One region of the Streptomyces alboniger genome, then DNA from elsewhere that is predicted to be linked to it. Evidence: riboswitches for the same ligand, from Rfam matches in the RefSeq annotation. Region 1 holds a riboswitch; the other holds the start of a gene.
What was found. Region 1 has a riboswitch for cyclic di-AMP ahead of CP975_RS32330 (transglycosylase SLT domain-containing protein). Riboswitches for the same ligand answer to the same signal wherever they lie in the genome.
Positions count from the first base shown of each region.

Region 2: linked by a shared signal. The riboswitch ahead of CP975_RS26905 (M23 family metallopeptidase) and the one ahead of CP975_RS32330 (transglycosylase SLT domain-containing protein) in region 1 are both predicted to bind cyclic di-AMP.

Region 1 covers NZ_CP023695.1:7,403,398-7,406,801, reverse strand. The annotation lists gene CP975_RS32340 (hypothetical protein) at 1-185, opposite strand, end outside; gene CP975_RS32335 (RidA family protein) at 424-819, shown strand; cyclic di-AMP (ydaO/yuaA leader) riboswitch at 1,226-1,385, shown strand; gene CP975_RS32330 (transglycosylase SLT domain-containing protein) at 1,389-2,126, shown strand; partial or broken gene CP975_RS32325 (MBL fold metallo-hydrolase) at 2,186-2,811, opposite strand; gene CP975_RS32320 (SigE family RNA polymerase sigma factor) at 3,207-3,404, shown strand, end outside.
Region 2 covers NZ_CP023695.1:6,025,908-6,029,311, forward strand. The annotation lists gene CP975_RS26895 (M16 family metallopeptidase) at 1-392, shown strand, start outside; gene CP975_RS26900 (M16 family metallopeptidase) at 389-1,774, shown strand; cyclic di-AMP (ydaO/yuaA leader) riboswitch at 1,970-2,131, shown strand; gene CP975_RS26905 (M23 family metallopeptidase) at 2,145-2,948, shown strand; gene CP975_RS26910 (GntR family transcriptional regulator) at 3,156-3,404, shown strand, end outside.

The DNA of each region.
Region 1 (3,404 bases):
GGCCCTGCCTGCCCGAGCTTGAGGTTCTTCGGCGCCTCGCTCGACTCCGAGGACCCGCCGGCCCCGCCGGACCGGCTCTTCTTGCCGGAGCCGCCTCCGCACGCGGCGAGGGAGACGGCGGTGAGGGTGGCGAGGACCGCGAGGCCGATGTGCCGGCGGTACCGCGTGGTGCGCTGAGTGCTCATGTGTTCCTGATCCTGTGTTCCTCGGTGTGGAGGGTGACTCAATCGGCAGAGCGCCTCGAACGCAAGTCACTGCTGGAATACCGCTCGATCTGGTCGAACAGCGCGGGCGGCGGCAGGGGCTGGTGGGGGCTCAGATCCCCATCGCATACATGACCAAGGGTGTCGTGATTCGTTGGGAGGCTCCTACGCGTCGATGGACGCCCGTCCTTCCCATGAATCGAATGGAGCTGTTGTGGCAGTGGAACGAACGGCGGTCAACCCGGTGCCTTCGTCGCTGGAGATGGGGTTCAACCAGGGTGAGCTGGTTTCCGGACACACGCGGACCCTGTACTGCTCCGGGCAGACCGCGATGAATGACGACCGCAAGCCTCAGCACGACGGCGACATGGCCGGGCAGTTGGCGCTGAGCCTCGACAATCTGGAGACGGTGCTCAGCGAGGCCGGCATGTCCCTCGCGCATCTCGTCCGGCTCAACGTCTATACCACCGACGTCGATTTGCTGTTCCCGCATTACGGCGTGCTGGCATCGCGATTGGGCGCTGCCGGGGTGGCACCGGCCACCACCATGCTCGGGGTGACGCGGCTGGCGGTCCCCGGTCAGTTGGTGGAACTGGAAGGAACAGCCGTCGCATGACGTGACGTCACCGGCGCGATTCCCCCGCATTCTCTGCTCGTGCCGGTCAACCGGCACGAGCAGTCTGCTTTTCCGGCGCAGCCACCCGCCGGGGAGTGGCATGCCAACGGGCACAGGGGGTGCGATATGTCCTTCTTTGCAGCGGAAATCACGATAACCCCGAATTCCACCCCGCCCCATTCAGTGAAATGGGTCACGCCGACAGCCGTGATCGTTAGAGACCCCGCGCACATTTCCGTTCCCCGCAAAGCGAGTTGACTTTCTTGATCAGAAAGAGCGAGGAGTTCTGACTCCCAAGGACGACTCTCCGCATTCGCCTGTGTGAATTCCCGCCTTGTTCCGCCCTGCCTTTCTCGCTTAATGTCACCGTCAATCCGGGCGGAACGCCGAATCCTGCCGCTGTCCGGAAACCCTTCCACTCACTCACACACGGCAGGAGCGGGGGACCCAGGTAAGCCGCCGATCCGGTTTCCGGAACGGCTCGGGGTGAAGGCGCGTTCAAATGCGCCGGGACAGCTCCCGTCCAAACCCGACAGCTCACCTCGCAGGCGACGGAGAGGAACTCTTTCATGCCCGCAAAGGGAAAGCACCGCCGTCCGAAGTCCAGATCGCTCAACCGCGGCATCGCCGCCGCGGGCACGGGTGGAGCCGTCCTCGTCCTGCCGGTGCTGGGCGCGACGAGCGCCGGCGCGGCCCCGAAGCCGGCCGCGGACGCGAGCGCGTACGTCGTCGTCGCGGGCGACACCCTCTCCAAGATCGCCCGGGAGCACTCCGTGAGCGGTGGCTGGAAGAAGCTGTACGAGGACAACCGCGGCGTCCTCGGCGGCGACCCGAAGCTGATCCACCCCGGCCTCAAGCTCACTATCGGCGCGAAGGGTCCGGCGGAGCCCGCGAAGAAGGCGGACGCCTCCCCCGCGTCCGCCGAGCGGGCGGACCGCTCCGAGCGTGCGGCCGCGCCGGCCGCAGCCCCGGCGAAGAAGACCTACGCCAACAACCTCGACGGCTGGATCAGGGAGTCGCTCGACATCATGGGCCGGCACGGCATACCCGGTTCCTACGAGGGCATCCACCGCAACATCATGCGCGAGTCCTCCGGCAACCCGCTGGCCATCAACAACTGGGACTCCAACGCCGTCGCCGGCACCCCGTCCAAGGGGCTCCTCCAGGTCATCGCCCCCACGTTCGCCGCGTACCACGTGCCGGGCACGTCGCTGGACAGCTACGACCCCGTCGCCAACATCACGGCCGCCTGCAACTACGCGGCCGACCGCTACGGCTCGATCGACAACGTGAACGGTCCGTACTAGGCCCCGGCGAGAGCGGCGAGGAAACGCCCTGCGATGCCGACGGCCCGGCGTACGTGGGATCAGCCGCGTACGCCGAAGTCGACGCGGTCGGTGAGACCGGCGGCGGCGAAGGCGGCGACCAGCTCGTCGCGGCCCTCGGTGAAGTGGGCCCAGCTGTCGTAGTGGACGGGGACCACGCGGCCGGCGTCGAGGATCCTCGCGGCCTCGGCGGCCTGGGCGCTGTCCAGGACGATCAGCCGGCCGTCGAAGACGTCGGAGAAGCGGGGCGCTCTCCCTCGACGCGGTCAAGGACATCGCCGAGCGCTTCGCACCGGTGGGCCGCAGATCGGTTCGACCTCCTCGCGCGGGCCGGGGCCGTGGATGGCGGGTACGCCGGTCACGGTGACCGTGCCGGGCCCGCCGTCCCGGCGTTCGAGTTCGACCGACTGCCAGTCGGCGAGACCCGTGGCCGCCTCGCCGAGACGCTCCCCGCCACCGGGGGCGGTGAGCGTCAGCGGGATGTCGGCGAGCGGGGCCCGGCCGAGGTGTCGAGATTGTCGGCGTGCTCGTCGTGCGAGAGCAGGACCACGTCGACTCGGCCGAGATCGGCGGGGCTGCCGTCGGCCGCGGCCGTCTTGGTCAGCACGACGGCCGGGGCCTGGTGGTCGCCGGAGCCGTCGAACGTGGGGTCGGTGAGAAAGCGCAGGCCGCCGTAGTCGAAGAGGGCGGTCGGGCCACCGAATACGCGGACGGGGACGAGGGGGACGGGAAAGGGGGCGGTTCGCCGCCGACGCCGCCGACCTGCTGACCTCCCCCGACGCCGCCCGCGCGTATGCCCGCCGCGCAGCGACGGACTGAGCGCCCCAGCTTGAGAACAATGCGAGGGCTAGCCCGGCTCCGGCGGATCCGTACAGCGAAGCCACCACATGCGCCGATCGGACGTGTCAGGCAGCAACCGAACCGCACGCGTCGACGTTGCAGACCAAGCGGTCGCTTACTGCTACTCTTGCGGATCTCATCCGGACATTCATATGTCATAGACATGACGCGCACACGCTCCCGGCTCCGGGGCCCCGAGGCCGCTGCGAGGAGACATCGCCCGTGGGCACAGTCGTCGACGACACCGCCTCCGCGGAGTTCCACGCGTTCTTCGAGCGGCACTACGCCGCATTGGCCCGGCTCGCGCACCTGTTGACCGGCGAGGCGGATGCCGCCGACGACCTGGCCGCGGATGCGCTGCTCGCGCTGTGGCACCGCTGGGACCGGGTGCGGGCGAGCGAACACCCGGCGGCGTACGCG
Region 2 (3,404 bases), 1.4 Mb from region 1:
CGCTCGGCTGGTTGGACGTGAAGACCTCCGGCGATGTCGAGGTCCCGGTCATCGAGGCCGCCGTCGACGAGGAACTCGCCCGGTTCGCCGCGGAGGGTCCCACTCCGGAGGAGATGGAGCGCGCCCAGGCACAGCTGGAGCGCGAGTGGCTCGACCGGCTCGGCACGGTCGCGGGCCGCGCGGACGAACTCTGCCGGTACGCGGTCCTGTTCGGCGACCCGCAGCTCGCCCTCACCGCCGTCCAGCGCGTCCTGGACGTCACCGCGGAGGAGGTCCAGGAGGTCGCCAAGGCCCGCCTGCGCCCCGACAACCGCGCGGTCCTCGTGTACGAGCCCGTGACGGCCACCGACGGCGCCGACGAGACCGACGAGGAAGAGGAGGCGGCGAAGTGAGCGAGGCCGCGACGATGCAGTTCCACCCGCAGCCCCAGGCCGGCCAGGCCAAGCCGTGGGCCTTCCCCGCCCCCGAGCGCTCCACCCTGCCCAACGGCCTCACGGTGCTGCGCTGCGACCGCCCCGGCCAGCAGGTCGTCGCCGTCGAGGTCAACCTCGAGGCGCCTTTGGACGCCGAGCCGGAGGGCCTCGACGGCGTCGCCACCATCATGGCGAGGGCCTTCAACGAAGGCACCGACAAGCACTCCGCGGAGGAGTTCGCCGCCGAGCTCGACCGCTGCGGCGCCACGATGGACGCGCACGCCGACCACCCCGGCGTCCGGGTCTCCCTCGAAGTCCCGGTCTCCCGCCTCCCCAAGGCGCTCGGCCTGCTCTCCGACGCCCTGCGCGCCCCCGCCTTCGCGGACAGCGAGATCGAGCGCCTCGTCCGGAACCGCCTGGACGAGATCCCGCACGAGGCCGCCAATCCCGCGCGCCGCGCCGCCAAGGAGCTGTCCAGGCAGCTGTTCCCGGCGACCTCGCGCATCTCCCGCCCCCGCCAGGGCACCGAGGAGACGGTCACCGCCATCGACTCGGCCGCGGTGCGCGCCTTCTACGAGAAGCACGTCCGCCCCGCCACGGCCGCCCTGGTGGTCGTCGGCGACCTCGCGGGCACCGACCTGGACGCCGTCCTCGCGGACACCGTCGGCACCTGGACGGGCGGCACCGCCGAGGCCCGCCCGATGCCGCCGATCACCGCCGACGACACGGGCCGCGTCGTCATCGTGGACCGCCCCGGAGCCGTCCAGACGCAGCTCCTCATCGGCCGCATCGGCCCGGACCGGCACGACAGGATCTGGCCCGCCCAGGTCCTCGGCACGTACTGCCTGGGCGGCACCCTCACCTCCCGCCTGGACCGCGTCCTGCGCGAGGAGAAGGGATACACCTACGGCGTACGGGCGTTCAGCCAGGTCCTGCGCTCCGCCCCGGACGGCACGGGCGCCGCGATGCTCGCCATCAGCGGATCGGTGGACACCGAGTCCACGGGTCCCGCGCTCGACGACCTCTGGAAGGTCCTGCGCACGCTCGCCGCGGAGGGCCTGACCGACGCCGAGCGCGACGTGGCGGTGCAGAACCTGGTGGGCGTTGCCCCGCTCAAGTTCGAGATGGCCTCCTCCGTGGCCGCCACGCTCGCCGACCAGGTCGAGCAGAACCTCCCGGACGACTTCCAGGCGCAGCTCTACCGGCAGTTGGCGGCGACCGGCACCGTGGAGGCCACCGCGGCCGTCGTGAGCGCCTTCCCGGAGGACCACCTGGTGACGGTCCTCGTCGGGGATGCCGCACAGATCGAGGAGCCCGTCAGGGCGCTCGGCATCGGCGAAGTGAGTGTGGTCACGGGCTGAGTGACAGGTAGGACATATCGGGCCCCGGCGACCTTTTCGGCCGTCGGGGTCCCCATATGTCCGAATTCATATGGAGGTTGCCTGTCTGCCGTGTGGCGTGCGCTACAAAACTCGCGTTCTGTTTGTCGATTGACAGACGGCACGTTTAGCGTCAGTCCGTCTGTTCGTCACGCAGTACGTCGCACCCGCGGCACCGGACAGTCATCGCCGAGTCCCCGTACGGCGCGAGCCAGGGGAGCCGGGGACCCACATGTCCCCTGGGGTGAATCGGGCACCTTGCCGTCAGGCGAGGGGCTCGTAGGAGACCTTCCTGCTCCGAACCCGTCAGCTAACCCGGTAGGCGAGAAGGAAGGAAAGGATCAGCCGCTTCATGGCGTTCACCCGTGCCACCGGGAAGCACCGTCGTCCCAGCCGCCTCACCCGCACCACTGCGAACGTCGCGGGTGTCGCCGCGCTCACCACCACCGGCGTCATCGGCGGCATGGCCGCCCCCGCGCTCGCCGCCGCCGACGACGCGGCCCTCGAGCACACCGGACTCACCCAGGCGATATCCGTCGGCGGTTCACTCGCCGAGACGATCGACGCGCAGGCCGCCGCCCAGCGGCAGGCCGCCGACGACGCGGCCGCCGCCAAGCTGGCCGAAGCGGCCGCCAAGAAGAAGGCCGCGGAGGACAAGCGCAAGGCCGAGGCCGAGGCCAAGGTGAAGGCCAAGAAGGAGCGCGAGGCCAAGGAGCGCGCCGCCCGGGAGGCCGAGCGCAAGCGCCTGAACACCTACGTCTCCCCGATCGCCGGCTCGTACGTCTCCACGGGCTACCAGACCGGTGGCGCCATGTGGTCCTCCGGCAGCCACACGGGCGTCGACTTCCACGCCGCGTCCGGCACCACGGTCCACGCCGTCGGCGGCGGCACCGTCGTCGAGGCGGGCTGGGGCGGCGCCTACGGCAACAACGTCGTGATCAAGATGAACGACGGTACGTACACCCAGTACGGCCACATGTCGTCCCTCAGCGTCACCGTCGGCCAGACGGTCACCCCGGGCCAGCAGATAGGCCTCTCGGGCTCCACCGGCAACTCCAGTGGCCCGCACCTCCACTTCGAGGCCCGCACCGGCGCCGACTACGGCTCGGACATCGACCCCGTGGCGTACCTCCGCTCGCACGGCGTCAACGTCTGACCGCCCCGCACTTCACCGAAGGCCCCGGCTCCCCCGAGCCGGGGCCTTCGTCGTTTCCGGACCGCCCGTTTCCCGGCCCGTCCGCCTTTGGCCAAAAGATATCCATGGATTCCGGCCCGCCATCGGAAAATCCGATGCCCTGCAATAGAGTCGCTGAACGAGCGTCGGTCGACCGCGTTTCGCGGGGATTAAGGCGGAGGTCCGGTCATGCGCATTCCCGCGCACTCGGTATGCACGGCCATCCGGGACGACATTGTCTCCGGTGTCTACGAAAGGGGCGGTCGGCTCGCCGAGGAGCTTCTCGCGCGCCGGTACGGCGTCTCGCGCGTCCCTGTGCGCGAGGCCCTGCGCACCCTGGAGGCCGAGGGCTTCGTCGTCACGCGGCGGCACGCGGGCGCCTGTGTCGCCGAGCCCACGGAGCAGGAGGCCGCCGACCTCCTGGAGCTGCGCACGCTG